2 regions of the Kitasatospora sp. NEAU-CNBT7 genome follow, and region 2 is predicted to be linked to the other one. Evidence: riboswitches for the same ligand, from Rfam matches in the RefSeq annotation. Region 2 holds a riboswitch; the other holds the start of a gene.

Region 1 (8,408 bases), on a different contig from region 2:
GACCGGCCTGACGGCCTCGGTCGGCGCGGCCGGGTCGAAGCTGATGGCGAAGATCGCCTCGGAGCAGGCCAAGCCGGACGGCCTGGTGCTGGTGGAGGTCGGTTCCGAGCAGGCGGTGCTCAGCCCGATGCCGGTCCGCGCGCTGCCGGGCGTCGGTCCCGCCACCGAGCAGGTGCTGCGGCGGGTGGGGCTCACTACGGTCGCCGATCTGGCGGCGGCGGGGCTGGAGGAGCTGGTGCAGCTGCTCGGCCGGGCGCACGGCGCCGGGGTGTTCCAGATGTCGACAGGTCTCGACGAGCGGGCGGTGGTCGCGGACCGGGACGCCAAGTCGGTGTCGGTCGAGGACACCTTCGAGGTCGACCTGGCCGACCGGGACCGGATCATGCACGAGATCGACGTGCTGGCCGCGCGCTGCGTGGGCCGGCTGCGGGCGACCGGGCGGTCGGGCCGCACGGTGGTGCTCAAGGTCCGCCGCTTCGACTTCTCCACCCTGACCCGTTCGGAGACGCTGCGCGGGCCGACCGACGACCCGGAGGTGATCGCGTCCACCGCCAGACGGCTGGCGATGCAGGTGGACACCACCGGCGGGGTCCGGCTGCTCGGGGTGGGGGTCGCCCAGCTGGCGGACTACACCCAGGAGGACCTGTTCGCGCAGGCGGTCCGGGAGGCCGCCGAGGCCCAGGAGCGCGCCGAGGCCGAGGAACGGGCCGAGGCGCAGGGCGCCGGCCTGCACGCCGTGCCGCAGGTGGTCCGGGAGGCACCGGCCGCTGAGCCGGAGCCCGAGCCGGAGGCGGTGCGTCGCTGGTGGCCGGGCCAGGACGTGACGCACGAGGAGTACGGCCCGGGCTGGGTGCAGGGCAGCGGGGTGGGACGGGTGACGGTCCGGTTCGAGACCCCGGACAGCCCGCCCGGGCGGGTGCGCACCTTCTCCGTCGACGACCCGGCGCTGCAGCCCTCCGCCGCGCTGCCGCTGCGCTGAGCTGCGCCTGCGCCGGGCCGGCGCTGCGTCGAGCTTCGCCTGCGCTCACCCGCCGCTGCCGCGGCGCTGAACTGAGCGGTGGTGCCCCTGGTCGCGCTGCTGCTGGCCGGAACTGCGCGTGTGCCGAGCCGCCGCGCCCGGCTACGCCCGCGCTCACCCGACGCCGCGCCGCCGGGCGGGGTGCGGGTACGACGACGGCCCCGCACCCGTCCAGGTGCGGAGCCGTCGGTCGGCCGGGGCCGGGGTGGTCGCGATGCCCTCGTCGACCCACCGGGGCCCGGTCTCCTCGCGCCCCGTCCCGAGCGCGAGGGGGGACGCCTCGTCAGGCGTCGGTCTTGGCCAGCGCGGGGCTGGGGGCGGCCGCCTCGACGGGCGTGGTGGCCGGCTTGATGGTGCGGATGGCGAACGGGACGGCGGCGGCGATCAGGCACATCACGCCGGCGGTCCAGAACGCGTGCTTGTAGGCGTCCAGGGTGGGCAGCAGCACCGGGATCGGCAGGCCCTTGATGGTGTCGCCGGTCAGGATGGCGCCCATCACGGCGGTACCGACGGCGCCGCCGACGGTGCGCAGCACCGCGTTCATGCCGTTGGCGATGCCGCTCTGCTCGATCGGCACGGCGCCGTTGATGTAGGCCGGCATCGCGGCGTAGGCGAGGCCGACGCCGAGGCCGAACACGGCGGAGGCGGTGTAGATGTCGCCCTCGGCGCTGTGGCGGACGGCGAGGTAGACCATGGCGGCCGCGCCGAGCACGCCGCCGAGCACCAGCGGCAGGCGCGGGCCGCGGCGGGCGATCAGCAGGGCGCCGACGGGGGCGGCGACCATCGAGCCGACGGCGGACGGCAGCAGCATGACGCCGGCGTGCAGCACGGTGGCGGTGAAGCCGTAGTGGGCGAGCTTCTCCGGGGTCTGCGCGAAGTTGCTGATCACCAGGAAGGAGCCGTACATCCCGAAGCCGATGAGCAGGCCGGAGATGTTGGTGAAGGCGACGGCCGGGCGGGACATCATCTTCATGTCGACCAGCGGGTGGCTGACCTTGGTCTCGATGATGATCCAGACCAGGGCGACGACAGCGGCGACGGCGAACAGGCCGAGGGTCTTGTTGGAGGTCCAGCCCCAGTTGTTGCCCTGGCTGACGGCGACCAGCAGCGCGGAGAGCCAGCCGGCCAGGGTGAGCGCGCCGAGCGGGTCGGCGCCGCCCTCCTTGTCGACGACCGGGTCCTTGGGCACCCGCAGGGCGACCAGGGCGACCGCGATCAGACCGAAGATCAGGCCCATCCAGAAGATGGACTTGTAGCTCCAGTGCTCCAGCAGCAGGCCGGTGGCGACCAGGCCGAGGCCGCTGCCGACGCCCATCGAGGCGCTGATCGCCGCGACGCCGCCGGTGACCTTCTCCCGGGGGAGCTCGTCACGGACGATGCTGATGGCCAGCGGCAGCACGCCACCGCCGGCGCCCTGCAGGACGCGGGCGACGACCAGCCAGGTGAAGGAGTGGGTGCCGACGGCGAGCGCGGAACCGGCCACCAGGCCGGCCAGCGAGACCAGCAGCATCGGCTTGCGGCCCCGCAGGTCGCCGAAGCGGCCGAGCAGCGGGGTCAGGACGGCGGCCGAGAGCAGGTTGGCCGTCATCAGCCAGGTGATGTTGGAGCCGGAGACGTTCAGTTCCTTGGCCAGCGAGGGCAGGATCGGGACGACTGCGGTCTGCACCACGCTGAACGCCAGCATGGCCAGCACCAGGGCGGGGAGCACCCGGGCGCTGGTCGGCTTGTCGGCCGTGATGGTGGGCTGAGATGCCTCACTCACGGTTCTTCCTCCGGTTCTGGCTGCCCGAGCTCAGTGCTTCAGGCGAGAGATAGTGAATCGAATGAAGTAACCATGCCGCTGAATAGTTCACTGTGTCAAATATCGATCGCTGAAGCTTCGGCAGCGCGGAGGTCCCGCCCCCGCGGCGGCGGGGACGGGACCTCGGTGGCGGGCGGCCGGCGCGGACCGCGGCGGCTCAGGACGGCCGCAGCGGCTCCGGCCGCAGGGAGGGCTCGGCGGGCCGCTGCACCGGCCCGACCGGCGGCGGCACCGGAGGATTCGTGGCCGACGTGCTGTCGTGGATCTCCACCTGCTCGCGGCGCAGCTCCTCGCGGATCACCTCCTCCTCGGTGTACCGCTCCACCACCAGGCGCACCCGCTCGATCGGGGCCAGGTACTTGCGCACCACCGCCCGCTCCTCGCGCAGGGTCACCTCCTCCATCCCCTCGACGATCTCCTGCTCGCTGAGCGACGCCCGCTCCGCCTCGGTCACCGGCACCCGCTCCACCCGGACCCGCTCCCGGACCACCGGCACCTTGCGCTCCACCGGCTCGCTGGTCACGTACTTGCGCAGCCGCGCGGTCCCCAGCACGTGCCACTCGGTGGTGATGTCCAGCCGCTCCTCGCGGCAGGTGATCTCCACCGGCCCGCTCGGCGCGCTGGACGCCGGGCCCGCCGGCTGCTGCGCCGCGCCCGGCATCCTGGTGTCGCCCTGGGCGTCGTGGTGGTTGGACGGCTGCGGGGCCGCGGACTGCGGCGGGCCGTGCTGGGTGGTCGCCTGGTGGGCGGCCAGCGGGGAGCCGAGCTGCATGGTCGGCGGGTCCTCGGCGGGTGCCGCCTGCGGCGCCGGGGCCGGGGCGGAGGCCGGCGGCGCCATCGGGGCGGCGGCGTGCGGGGCGAACGGCGCGGCGTTGGTCGTGCCCGGCTCGGGCGCGGTCATCGTCTGCGGCGAGGAGGAGACCTTGCCGAAGTCCCGGTCCTTGCTGCGGTCGGCGGCCACGGCGGCGGCCGCCGCGGCCGAACCGTTGGTCGCCGACGGCGGCGGCGGGGTGCCGCCGCCCGCGTCCAGCCCGTAGTAGCGGTAGAGCTGCAACTCCTGCGCGGGCGAGAGGTGCTGGCCCACCCCGAAGTCCGGGGACTCCTTGATCAGCGACTTGTCGTACGGGACCCGCAACTCGTCGCCGGCGAACTCGCTGGTGGTCAGCGGGACGAAGGCGTCCCGGCCGAAGATCCCGGTCCGCACCGCAGCCCACTCGGGCTCCCCGGTCGCGTCGTCGAGATACACCTCGTCGACCGTACCGATCTTGTCACCGTTCCGGTCGACCGCCTTGTGTCCGATCAGGTCGCGCGGATCGATATCGGTCTGCACGCTGTCCTCCAGTCCGCCTGCTCCTGACCAGTCCGTCGGGGGGCGGTCGGAGGAGCTGGCCGCCCGCCACTTCACACGAAAAGCCATCAATCGGACGTGGGCGACCCGGGCGCCGCCGTCCGGGGAACGGCAGTGCGGACCGGCCGCCCCTGGCCCGTGATCCGCGGGAATCTCGCTGGTACCCTGGGCGGCGACCGCCGAGCCCGCTCGGGAGAGTCCCTGGGCCCGCCGCGGCGGGCGTCCAGGGCGCCGAAGGAGCAACTCCTCCCCGGAATCTCTCAGGCACCCGTACCGTGTGGGACAGGTCACTCTGGAAAGCAGGGCAGGACCGCCGGCGCGGGAGCCGACGGCACCACCCTCACCGACGGTGCAAGCCGACAGGTGGCCCTCCGGGCCGCCCGTGCGGGCGAAGCTCTCAGGTCCCGATGACAGAGGGGGAGGCCTGTCGGGTTCGTGCGCTCATGGTCCCCGCCGCCCAGCGGCGGTGCAGGCCGGTCGGCGCCCGCACCCCAGCCGGTCATCGACCAGGAGGCCTCGACCCCCATGAACGCCCAGCCGACCCACGGTCGCCGCAGCGACGCCACCCTCGCCGAACTCGAGCTGGCCAGCCCCTTCGAGACCCGCCACATCGGCCCCGACGCGGCCGCCCAGGAGAAGATGCTGGCCCACGTCGGCTACGCCTCCCTGGACGAGCTGTCCGACGCCGCCGTGCCCGACACCATCAAGAGCCTCACCGCGCTCGGCCTGCCGGCCGGCCGCAGCGAGGCCCAGGTGCTCGCCGAACTGCGCGAGCTGGCCGACCGCAACCAGGTCCTCACCTCGATGATCGGCCTCGGCTACTACGGCACCTTCACCCCGCCGGTGATCCTGCGCAACGTGCTGGAGAACCCGGCCTGGTACACCGCCTACACCCCGTACCAGCCGGAGATCTCCCAGGGCCGCCTGGAGGCGCTGCTCAACTTCCAGACCCTGGTCTCCGACCTGACCGGCCTGGACACCTCCGGCTCCTCGCTGCTCGACGAGGGCACCGCCGCCGCCGAGGCGATGGCGCTGGCCCGCCGGGTCACCAAGGTCAAGGGCGGTGTCTTCCTGATCGACGCCGACACCCTGCCGCAGACCGTCGCGGTGATCGAGACCCGCGCCGTGCCGACCGGCGTCGAGGTGGTCGTCGCCGACCTGTCCGACGGCATCCCGGCCGAGATCGCCGAGCGCGGCGTCTTCGGCGTGCTGCTCCAGTACCCCGGTGCCTCCGGCGCGGTCCGCGACCTCGCACCGCTGATCGAGCAGGCGCACGGCCTCGGCGCGGTCGTCGCGGTCGCCGCCGACCTGCTGGCGCTGACCCTGCTGAAGTCGCCGGGCGAGCTCGGCGCCGACATCGCCTGCGGCACCTCGCAGCGCTTCGGCGTGCCGATGGGCTTCGGCGGCCCGCACGCCGGCTACCTGGCCGTCCGCGCCCAGTACGCCCGCAACCTGCCCGGCCGCCTGGTCGGCGTCTCGGTCGACCGCGACGGCAACCGCGCCTACCGCCTGGCCCTGCAGACCCGCGAGCAGCACATCCGCCGCGAGAAGGCCACCAGCAACATCTGCACCGCCCAGGTGCTGCTCGCCGTGATGGCCTCCATGTACGCCGTCTACCACGGCCCCGACGGCCTGGCCGACATCGCCCGCCGCACCCACCGCTACGCCGCCGCCCTCGCCGAGGGCCTGACGGCCGGCGGCGTGGAGCTCGTCCACGGCGCGTTCTTCGACACCGTCACCGCCCGCGTCCCCGGCCGTGCCGCCGAGGTGGTCGCCGCCGCGGCCGAGGCCGGTGTCAACCTGTTCAAGGCCGGCGCCGACACCGTCTCGATCTCCTGCGACGAGACCACCACCCGCGAGCACCTGGCCGCCGTCTGGGCCGCCTTCGGCCTGAAGGACACCGAGGTCGCCGAGGCCGCCGACACGCTGCCCGCCGCCCTGCTGCGCGAGGACGAGTACCTCACCCACCCGGTCTTCCACAGCCACCGCTCCGAGACCGCCATGCTGCGCTACCTGCGCCGCCTGTCGGACCGCGACTACGCGCTGGACCGCGGCATGATCCCGCTGGGCTCCTGCACCATGAAGCTCAACGCGACCACCGAGATGGAGCCGGTGACCTGGCCCGAGTTCGGCCAGCTGCACCCCTTCGCCCCCGCCGAGCAGGTCCAGGGCTTCCTCAGCCTGATCCACGGCCTGGAGCAGCAGCTGGTCGAGGTGACCGGCTACGACGCCGTCTCCATCCAGCCCAACGCCGGCTCCCAGGGCGAGCTGGCCGGCCTGCTCGCCGTCCGCGCCTACCACCTGGCCAACGGTGACGCCCAGCGCGACGTCTGCCTGATCCCGTCCTCCGCGCACGGCACCAACGCCGCCTCCGCCGTGATGGCCGGCATGCGGGTCGTCGTGGTCAAGACGCTGGTCGACGGCGACGTGGACGTCGAGGACCTCAAGGCCAAGATCGAGCTCCACCGCGACCAGCTCTCGGTGCTGATGGTCACCTACCCGTCCACCCACGGCGTGTACGAGACCGAGATCACCCAGATCTGCGCCCTGGTGCACGAGGCCGGCGGCCAGGTGTACGTCGACGGCGCCAACCTGAACGCCCTGGTCGGCCTCGCCAAGCCGGGCAAGTTCGGCGCCGACGTCTCGCACCTGAACCTGCACAAGACCTTCTGCATCCCGCACGGCGGCGGCGGCCCCGGCGTCGGCCCGGTCGCGGTCCGCGAGCACCTCGCGCCGTACCTGCCCAACCACCCGCTGCAGGCGGAGGCGGGCCCGGCCACCGGTGTCGGCCCGATCTCGGCCGCCCCCTGGGGCTCGGCCGCGATCCTGCCGATCTCCTGGGCGTACGTGCGCCTGATGGGCGGCGAGGGCCTCAAGCGCGCCACCCAGGTCGCGGTGCTGAACGCCAACTACATCGCCAAGCGCCTGGCCCCGCACTACCCGGTGCTCTACACCGGCCCCGGCGGCCTGGTCGCGCACGAGTGCATCATCGACCTGCGTCCGCTCACCAAGGAGACGGGCGTCAGCGTCGACGACATCGCCAAGCGCCTGATCGACTACGGCTTCCACGCCCCGACCATGTCCTTCCCGGTGGCCGGCACGCTGATGATCGAGCCCACCGAGTCCGAGGACCTGCACGAGATCGACCGGTTCTGCGCCGCGATGATCGAGATCCGGGCGGAGATCGAGAAGGTCGGCTCGGGTGCCTGGCCCGCCGAGGACAACCCGCTGGCCAACGCCCCGCACACCGCCGCCACCATGGCCGGCGAGTGGGAGCACGCGTACTCGCGCCAGGAGGCGGTCTTCCCGGCCGGCGTCAACCCGGCCGACAAGTACTGGCCGCCGGTGAGCCGGATCGACGGCGCGTACGGCGACCGCAACCTGGTCTGCTCCTGCCCGCCGCTGGACGACTACGGCGTCTGATCCACCCAGGCCCGGGCCACCGCGTCCGGGCCGCCTGGCGGATCGGCAACGGAAGGGCCCCGGAGGATCACATCCTCCGGGGCCCTTTCCCGTGGTTCACCCGGCGGGGCAGCAGGGCCGCCGGGCAGCCGCTCAGGCGGCGAAGGCCAACGGGCGGTGCGGGGCGATCACCCGGCCGTCGGGCAGCAGCTCGCCGGTGTCCTCGAAGAGCAGGACGCCGTTGCACAGCAGGCTCCACCCCTGGTCCGGGTGGAGCGCGACGGGGACGGCCGCCTCGCGGTCGGGGGAGTCGGCGGTAGGACACTCAGGACGGTGCTGGCACATCGTTGTACCCTCGCTTCGGTCGCGATCCACACCCGCCGCACGGCCACCCCCCTGGGCGCCGCCCTGCCGGCGGATCCTGCCGGCCGGTCCAGGTGTGAACCGGCCGCGCAACGGGTAGGACAGCAGGTCCTCCGTGCTGGTTCCCAGTGTCGGCCCCCGGTGGCCGCCGCGCAGCCATTTCGTGACGTGCGCCACAGATCGGAAGCGTAGACCACCCGACCGGCGGCCGTGCCCGCCCCCGGAATGCCGGACGGGCCATCGCCCACTGGCCCGAACCGGTCAGTGGGTGATGGCCCGTTGGGGTGGTGACGGCGGACGCCGCCCGCCGGACCCGGTCAGGAGCCCCCGAGCAGGGCCGGCGCGGCCACCGGTGCGCGGCCCAGCGCCCCGAGCAGTTCGGCGGCGGGGTACACCCGGTGCGCGGTGACCCCGACCGGGGCCGGGGCGAGCGGGATGATCAGGTCCTCGGCGGCGGACGGGCCGTGCAGCCACAG
Region 2 (8,408 bases):
GTGCGGGCACGGCGCGGGGCACCGCGGTCCACTGTCCAGTGTGCGCGGTGCCCCGGAGAACCGAGGGGTACGGCGGGGGTCGTCCGCCGTACCCCGGGGTGAACTACAGGTTCGGGTAGAGCGGGTACTTCTCGGCCAGCGCGGTCACGCGGGCCTTCAGCGCGGTGGCCTTGGTCCCGTCGAAGGCGGGCAGCAGCGCCTCGGCGATGATGTCGGCGACCTCGCGGAAGTCCGCGGCCTGGAAGCCGCGGGTGGCCAGCGCCGGGGTGCCGATCCGCAGGCCGGAGGTGACCATCGGCGGGCGCGGGTCGTTCGGGACGGCGTTGCGGTTGACCGTGATGCCGACCTCGTGCAGCCGGTCCTCGGCGTCCTGGCCGTTGAGCTGGGAGTTACGCAGGTCGACCAGGACCAGGTGGACGTCGGTGCCGCCGGAGAGCACGGAGACGCCGGCCTCGGTCGCGTCGGCCTGCAGCAGGCGCTCGGCGAGGATCTTGGCGCCCTCCAGGGTGCGCTGCTGGCGCTCCTTGAACTCCTCCGAGGCGGCGACCTTGAAGGCCACGGCCTTGCCGGCGATCACGTGCTCGAGCGGGCCGCCCTGCTGGCCGGGGAAGACCGCGGAGTTGATCTTCTTGGCGTACTCGGCCTTGGAGAGGATCACGCCACCGCGCGGGCCGCCCAGGGTCTTGTGGGTGGTGGTGGTCACCACGTCGGCGTACGGCACCGGGGACGGGTGCAGACCCGCCGCGACCAGGCCGGCGAAGTGCGCCATGTCGACCATCAGCAGCGCGCCGACCTCGTCCGCGATGCGGCGGAACTCGGCGAAGTCCAGCTGGCGCGGGTAGGCGGACCAGCCGGCGATGATCAGCTTGGGCTGGTGCTCCTTGGCGAGCCGCTCGACCTCGGCCATGTCGACCACGCCGGTCTCGTCCACGTGGTACGCGGCCACGTTGTAGAGCTTGCCGGAGAAGTTGATCTTCATGCCGTGGGTGAGGTGGCCGCCGTGCGCCAGGCTCAGGCCCAGGATGGTGTCGCCCGGCTGGATCAGCGCGAACATCGCGGCCGCGTTGGCCTGCGCGCCGGAGTGCGGCTGGACGTTGGCGTGCTCGGCGCCGAACAGCTCCTTGATCCGGTCGATCGCGATCTGCTCGACCACGTCGACGTGCTCGCAGCCGCCGTAGTAGCGCTTGCCGGGGTAGCCCTCGGCGTACTTGTTGGTCAGGACCGAGCCCTGGGCCTCCATGACCGCCACGGGGGCGAAGTTCTCGGAGGCGATCATTTCGAGGGTGGTCTGCTGGCGGTGCAGCTCGGCGTCGACCGCGGCGGCGATCTCCGGGTCGAGCGCGTGCAGGGACTGGTTGAGAACCGTCATGAGTGGGTCTTCCCGTGGGGCTGGGCGGTTACCTGAGGGGAAGGGGCCGTCCGCCGCGCTGCGGCCGGCCCCCTTTCACGCGGTGGGTCAGGCGCCGCTGGTGAACGCGGTGTAGGCCTCGGCGTCCAGCAGCTCGTCGGTCGCCTCGACCTTGAGCTTGAACAGCCAGGCACCCTCGAAGGGCTCGCCGTTGACCAGGGCCGGGTCGTCGATGACGGCCTGGTTGATCTCGACGATCTCGCCGGTGGCCGGCGAGTACAGGTCGCTGACCGACTTGGTGGACTCGAGCTCACCACAGGTCTCGCCGGCGGTCACGGTGTCGCCGACCTCCGGGAGCTGGACGTACACGATGTCGCCGAGCGCGTCGGCCGCGTGCTTGGTGATGCCGACGGTCGAGACGCCGTCAGCGTCGGCCGCGGTCAGCCACTCGTGCTCCTTGGTGTACTGCAGGTGCGTGGGGTTGCTCATGACGTCATTCTCCAGGATCGCAAGAGGGTAGGGCGAAGCAGTCCGCTGGGCGGACCGGCCTGTCGGGTTGGTGCGGGTCAGCGGGCGCGCTTGTAGAACGGCAGCGCGACGACCTCGACCGGCTCGTGCTTGCCGCGGACGTCGACCGCGACCGCGGTGCCCGGGGCGGCGTGCGCGGCGTCCACGTACGCGATGGCGATCGGCTTGCCCAAGGTGGGGGAGGGGGCGCCGGAGGTGATCCGGCCGATCGGGGTGCCCTCGGCGGAGACCACCGCGTACTCGGCGCGCGGCACCCGCTTGCCCTCGGAGACCAGGCCCACCAGCACCTGCGGCGGGGCGGTCCCGGCCGCGGCGGCGGCCCGCTCCAGCGCCTCGCGGCCGACGAAGCGGCCGTCGTTGGTGGTCTTGTCGAAGCGCACCACCCGGCCGAGGCCGGCGTCGAACGGGGTGAGGTCGGTGGACAGCTCGTGCCCGTACAGCGGCATGCCCGCCTCCAGCCGGAGGGTGTCGCGGCAGGACAGGCCGCAGGCCGCCAGGCCCTTGTCGGCGCCGGCCTTGCTGAGCTCCTGCCACAGGTGCTCGGCGTCCGCGGGGGCGCAGAAGATCTCGAAGCCGTCCTCGCCGGTGTAACCGGTGCGGGCCAGCCACACCTCGCGGCCGGCGACGGTGGCGGGCAGCAGCGCGTAGTACTTCAGCGCCGGCAGGTCGGCGTCGGTCAGCGAGGCCAGGATGCCGTTGGCCTCCGGGCCCTGGACGGCGAGCAGCGCGTAGGCGTCGCGGTCGTCGCGGACCTCGGCGTCGAAGCCGGCCGCCCGCTCGGTCAGCGCGTCCAGCACCACCTGGGCGTTGGAGGCGTTGGCGACCACCATGTACTCGGTCTCGCCGGTGCGGTAGACGATCAGGTCGTCGAGGATGCCGCCGTCCTCGCGGCAGATCATGGTGTAGCGGGCCCGCAGCACGCCGAGCGCGGAGATGAAGCCGACCAGCGCGTGGTCCAGCAGTTCGCCCGCCTGCGGGCCGCTGACGGTGATCTCACCCATGTGGGAGAGGTCGAAGAGCCCGGCCCGGGTGCGGACCGCGAGGTGCTCCTCGCGCTCGGAGCCGTAGCGCAGCGGCATGTCCCAGCCGGCGAAGTCGGTCATGGTGGCACCGAGCGAGCGGTGCAGCGCGTCGAGCGCGGTGTGGCGGAGGGACATGGCGGCGGGACTCCTTGGCTGGACACTCACGGAGCGCGCCCGCACCTGGATGCGGGCATGCGGGGGTGGAGTCTCCCCGTCTGTCGTCACAACCTGAGAGCTTCACCGCACACAAGAATGGCGGCTTGCACCGTGGGTGGGCGCACGGCGCGGCCGTGTCCACTTTCCAGATGTGCCTCGCCCGCGCGGTATGGGTGGCCTGAGAGATTCCGGGGAGGACTTGCTCCTTCGGCGCCGGCCCGTGCCGTGGAACGGCACTCCGGACTCTCCCGCGCGGGTTCGAGCGGCCAGTATGAAGTTCGATCGGGGTCATCATGGCATGCCTGCGGGGCCCTGCGGGAGGGGGGCCGGGCGATACGCTCTGCGGGACGGTTCTTCGGCCCGCGCACGGCGCGCGGCGCGCGGGCTCGCCCGGTCAGGGCGGAAGGGGCAGAGACGGATGGGGTACCCGGCGGGCGAGGCACGGCCTTGGACGGAGCCGGGCGCGGCTCCCGAGGGCGGGAGCTGGCCGGTCAACGAGCTGGAACAGGTGCTCACCGCGGCCCTGGGCGACCCGGGCGCCACGCCCCGGGTGATCGAGGTGCTGGCCCGCAGCCAGGTGTGGATCCCGCTGCCGGCCGGCGCCGACCAGCAGGGCCAGTCGCTGGACCTGCCGACCATCGAACTGGCCGGCGCGCCGTACGTGCCGGTCTTCTCCTCCCAGGAGGAGTTCCTGCGCCAGGCGCCCGGGATGGCCTTCGCCATCGCGCCGATGTGGGAGTTCGCCCGCGGCCTGCCGCTGGGGATCGGCATCGCGGTCAACCCCGAGGCGCCGGTCGGCATCCCGGTGCCGCCGGAGGGCGTCGGCGAGCTGCGGCGCGGCCCGCAGGGCGATCGGCCGGCGGACGGCGGCGTGCCCGAGGGGGCGCGGGTCGCCCTCAAGGAGCCCGAGCCGCACCAGGAGCCGTACGCCTTCCTGGCCGCCGCCGGATCCGAACTCGCGATGCTGCCAGAGGTGTTGACGGCCCGTCGGGCGCTGGCCAAGGTGGAGGGCGAGGCCACCCTGCTCTACCTGGGCATCCAGCTCGACCCCGCGCTGCCCGCCGACCCGGCCCGGGTGGGCGAGGCGCTCGGCCGGGCGCTCGGAACCGCCGCCCCGGCCTGGGGCGTCCACCTGGTGCTGCTGGACCTGGCCGCCGACCCGGTGGTCGACTGGCTGGTCACCCAGGTGCGGCCGTTCTACGTCCGCGCCTGAACGGCGGGCCCGGGGCCGGGCCCCGCGGGCGGCCCGCCGCGGCGGTGACCGTCCAGTAGGGGGACGGCGGTATGACGGCTGTCGGCCCTGCCCCATAGGGTTGCTGCCGACAGTCCGCGCGGCGGGGCCGCGGGGGCGACGGGACGGGCGAGAGCGAGGTGGGCGCGTGAGCGCGGGAGCGGCAGGCGGCGGCGCGCCGGGCCAGTGGGGCCAGGCGCGCCCCGGTGGTGACCCGGGGGCGATCGAGCGTGCCCTGGCCCAGGTCGCGCCCGAGCGGTACGAGGCCTACGAAGCGCTGTTGCGCGCGCTGGCCGAGGGCCAGGTCTGGATGCTGCTGTGGCACGGACAGCCCGGCAGCCCCGACGCCCAGTACGGGAACATGGACATCGGCGGTCTCGGCTACGCGCCCGCCGTCACCTCGCCGGGGCAGCTGAGCGCGAGCGGCTGGGCCCGGGGCCACGAGGCGATCTCCGGGCTGGAGATCGCCAACGCGCTCTACCGGACCCGCTGGGGCCTGTGGCTGGACCCGCACGTGCCCGGCGGCGGGGTCGGCGTGCCCTGGGCGGACCTGCGCCGGATCGCGGTGGGCCTGGACCGGCTCCCGGCCGGCCCGCTGCAGCTGGCCGAACCCCAGCTGGCCGTCCCGCAGTTCTACGCCCAGCTGGAGCACCAGGCGGCCGAGGTCAGGCCGCTGCGCTCGCTGCGGCAGGTCTGGGTGCGGCCCGCGCTCGGCGAGCCCTACCTGGCGATCGGCCTCGACCTGTACGACACCTCGCCGCCCGCGGTCGAGGCGGCCCGGGCGCTGGTCCAGCGCGCGGTGGCGCACCTGCCGGAGGGCACCTCGGTGTCGACGGTGATGCTGGCCGACGAGTTCGACCCGGTGGCGATGTGGCTGCTGGCCAACGCGCGTCCGTTCTACGACCGCGAGGCCCGGTTCGGCCCGCAGCAGGCGGCCCCGCAGCCGCCGTACCCGGGGTACGGCTATCCGCCCCCGCAGGGGCAGTCGGTGGCGGGCTGGCCGCAGCAGCCGTGGCAGGGCTACCCGGGCCGCTGAAATACGTTCGTATGCCATTTTCTGAGCACCCGTAGGCGTTTTCGCCCACGGGTGCTTCCTTTTGTCCCCCCGCGCCGACCTGGCAGTTTTCCGCCACTGGCGACCATCCGTCAGCGGGCGTCTTGACAGGCACGTAACACCTGTGTGAAGAGCGATATGCGGCGGAAACAGTCGTGCATGCAGGCAGATCACAGTTGGGCATCCTTCGGTTGTGAGGTCTGGCGCAAGGCTGTCCGAATGACACAGAGTGCTGCGCAATGCAGAGCGCGTAGCGAGCCCCACGAAGGCGAACGCGCAAGCTGAGAAACCTGATCGGCACGGGTCGCTTTCCGACCGGTACCACGCACCTCGCAACGACCCGGCGTACCGGCGCAGTTGACCGCCGCCCGTCCGGGACCGCAGTACCCCGGCATTTCAGCACCGCACCTTCAGCACCGCCGCACCGAGCCCGGCACCACCGCACCGACGCACCGTCACCAAGCATCAGTGGCGCATTCCGGCCCTTTCGAGCTCCTGGCCCCACCGGGCCGGGCAGGCCACGAACCGGCCGGAGACCGTGGGCCGGCCACCGTCGGCGAGGGGACCGAACTGACCATGACCACATCGAACGAGACCCTCGGCTCCGCACCCCAGGCCAAGCAGGAAACCGGCCCGGCGAAGCGGATCGAGGGCAGATCGCTCAGCCAGATCGCCTGGCTGCGCTTCAAGCGCGACAAGGCCGCCGTCGCCGGCGGCGTGGTCGTGATCCTGCTGGTGCTGCTCGCAGTGCTGGCCAAGCCGATCGAGGCGGTCTTCGGCCTCGACCCGAACGCCTTCCACCAGGACGCGCTGGACGCCAACCTCGGCGGCATCCCGTTCGGCGACTGGGGCGGCATGAGCTGGGAGCACCCGCTCGGTGTCGACGTCCAGTACGGACGCGACCTGCTGACCCGGGTCATCGAAGGCTCCTGGGTCTCGCTGCTGGTGGCCTTCGGTGCCACCATCCTGTCCAACGTCATCGGCACCGTGCTCGGCATCACCGCCGGCTACTACGGCGGCTGGGTGGACACCGTGATCAGCCGGCTGATGGACATGTTCCTGGCCTTCCCGCTGCTGCTGTTCGCGATCGCCATCTCGGCCTCGCTCAAGGACGGCGCGTTCGGGCTGCACGGCACCTCGCTGCACATCACGGTGCTGATCTTCGTGATCGGCTTCTTCAACTGGCCCTACATGGGCCGGATCGTGCGCGGTCAGACGCTCTCGCTGCGCGAGCGCGAGTTCGTCGACGCGGCCCGCAGCCTCGGCGCCCGCGGCCCGTTCATCCTCTTCAAGGAACTGCTGCCCAACCTGGTCGGTCCGATCCTGGTCTACTCGACCCTGCTGATCCCGACCAACATCCTCTTCGAGGCCGGCCTGAGCTTCCTCGGCGTCGGCATCGAGCCGCCACAGGCCTCCTGGGGCGGCATGTTGAGCAACGCGATCGACTACTACCAGGTGGACCCGCAGTACCTGATGGTCCCCGGCCTGGCGATCTTCGTCACCGTGCTCGCTTTCAACCTGTTGGGCGACGGGCTCCGTGACGCCCTCGACCCCAAGAACAACTGACGTAGCCGTCAGGGATTTCCACCGTCATCGCTCATCCTCCAAGGGGTTGATCTCAGCTATGCGCAGGTCCCGTACCGCCGCGCTGACCGCGCTCGCCGCGGCCGTGGCGCTGACCCTCACCGGCTGCTCCAGCAGCAAGGGCAGCACCGACGGCGCCACCAAGGGCGGCTCCGTCGCCGGCGCCGACGCCGCGACGAAGAACATCGTGAACGCCTCGGACACCAAGGGCGGCACGGTCGTCTACGAGCACTCCGACGTGCCGGACTCCTTCGACCCGGGCAACACGTACTACGCGTACATGTACAACTTCTCGCGTCTGTACGGCCGTCCGCTGACCACCTTCCAGCCCGCCGCCGGCGAGGCCGGCAACAAGCTGGTCCCGGACCTGGCCGAGTCGCTGGGCCAGGTCAGCCCGGACGGTCTGACCTGGACCTACAAGCTGCGGGCCGGCATCAAGTACGACGACGGCACCGCGGTCACCTCCAAGGACGTCAAGTACGCGGTGGAGCGCTCCAACTTCGCGCCCGACGTGCTGTCCAACGGTCCGACGTACTTCCACGACCTGCTCAAGGACAACGACACCCCGTACGCGGGTCCGTACAAGGACAAGACCGGTGACCTGAAGTCCATCGAGACTCCGGACGACACCACCATCGTCTTCCACCTGAAGCAGCCGTTCGCCGACTTCGACTACCTGGTCAGCGCCCCGCAGACGGTCCCGGTGCCGCAGGCCAAGGACACCGGCGCGGACTACGTCAAGCACATCGCCTCCACCGGCAGCTACAAGTTCCAGAGCTACGAGGACGGCAAGGAGGTCGTGCTGGTCCCGAACACCAACTGGGACCCGAAGACCGACCCGATCCGCAAGCAGCTCGCCGACAAGATCCAGGTCAAGCTGAAGATCGCGCAGTCGACCATCGACCAGGACCTGCTGGCCGGAAACGCCCAGGTCGACCTGGCCGGCAAGGGCGTCGACCCGCAGACCCAGGCCAAGCTGCTGCTGGACCCCAAGCTCAAGGCGCAGACCGACAACACCTACGGTGGCCGTCTGGTCTACACCGCGATCAACACCAAGGTCGCGCCGTTCGACAACATCGACTGCCGCAAGGCCGTCCAGTACGCGATCGACAAGGTCTCGGTGCAGACCGCGATCGGCGGTCCGATCCGCGGTGACATCGCCTCCACGGTGCTCCCGCCGGACATCCCGGGCTACCAGAAGTCGGACCCGTACGCGACCGAGGGCAACAAGGGTGACGAGGCCAAGGCCAAGGACGCCCTGAAGGCCTGCGGCAAGCCGGACGGCTTCAAGACCAGCATCATGGCCCGCCAGGACCGCTCGACCGAGGTCGCCTCGGCCACCGCGATCCAGGCGGCGCTGAAGAAGGTCGGCATCGACGTCGAGATCCAGCAGTTCCCGCAGGGCAAGTACTTCTCGGACTTCGCGGGCGTGCCGGAGTACACCGACAGCCACAACACCGGTCTGATCATGATGCAGTGGGGCGC

The links. Region 2 has a riboswitch for glycine ahead of gcvT (glycine cleavage system aminomethyltransferase GcvT). Riboswitches for the same ligand answer to the same signal wherever they lie in the genome.
Region 1: linked by a shared signal. The riboswitch ahead of gcvP (aminomethyl-transferring glycine dehydrogenase) and the one ahead of gcvT (glycine cleavage system aminomethyltransferase GcvT) in region 2 are both predicted to bind glycine.

What each region holds. Positions count from the first base shown of each region.
Region 1 covers NZ_JBXQQB010000029.1:11,370-19,777, forward strand. The annotation lists gene AC2TEW_RS29450 (DNA polymerase IV) at 1-979, shown strand, start outside; gene AC2TEW_RS29455 (MFS transporter) at 1,302-2,780, opposite strand; gene AC2TEW_RS29460 (YsnF/AvaK domain-containing protein) at 2,977-3,720, opposite strand; partial or broken gene AC2TEW_RS29465 (PRC-barrel domain-containing protein) at 3,724-4,149, opposite strand; glycine riboswitch at 4,348-4,453, shown strand; gene gcvP (aminomethyl-transferring glycine dehydrogenase) at 4,693-7,590, shown strand; gene AC2TEW_RS29475 (DUF5999 family protein) at 7,723-7,914, opposite strand; gene AC2TEW_RS29480 (hypothetical protein) at 8,250-8,408, opposite strand, start outside.
Region 2 covers NZ_JBXQQB010000007.1:41,769-50,176, reverse strand. The annotation lists gene glyA (serine hydroxymethyltransferase) at 104-1,369, opposite strand; gene gcvH (glycine cleavage system protein GcvH) at 1,457-1,837, opposite strand; gene gcvT (glycine cleavage system aminomethyltransferase GcvT) at 1,915-3,033, opposite strand; glycine riboswitch at 3,210-3,315, opposite strand; gene AC2TEW_RS11885 (enhanced serine sensitivity protein SseB C-terminal domain-containing protein) at 3,473-4,267, shown strand; gene AC2TEW_RS11880 (enhanced serine sensitivity protein SseB C-terminal domain-containing protein) at 4,434-5,321, shown strand; gene AC2TEW_RS11875 (ABC transporter permease) at 5,916-6,905, shown strand; gene AC2TEW_RS11870 (ABC transporter substrate-binding protein) at 6,964-8,408, shown strand, end outside.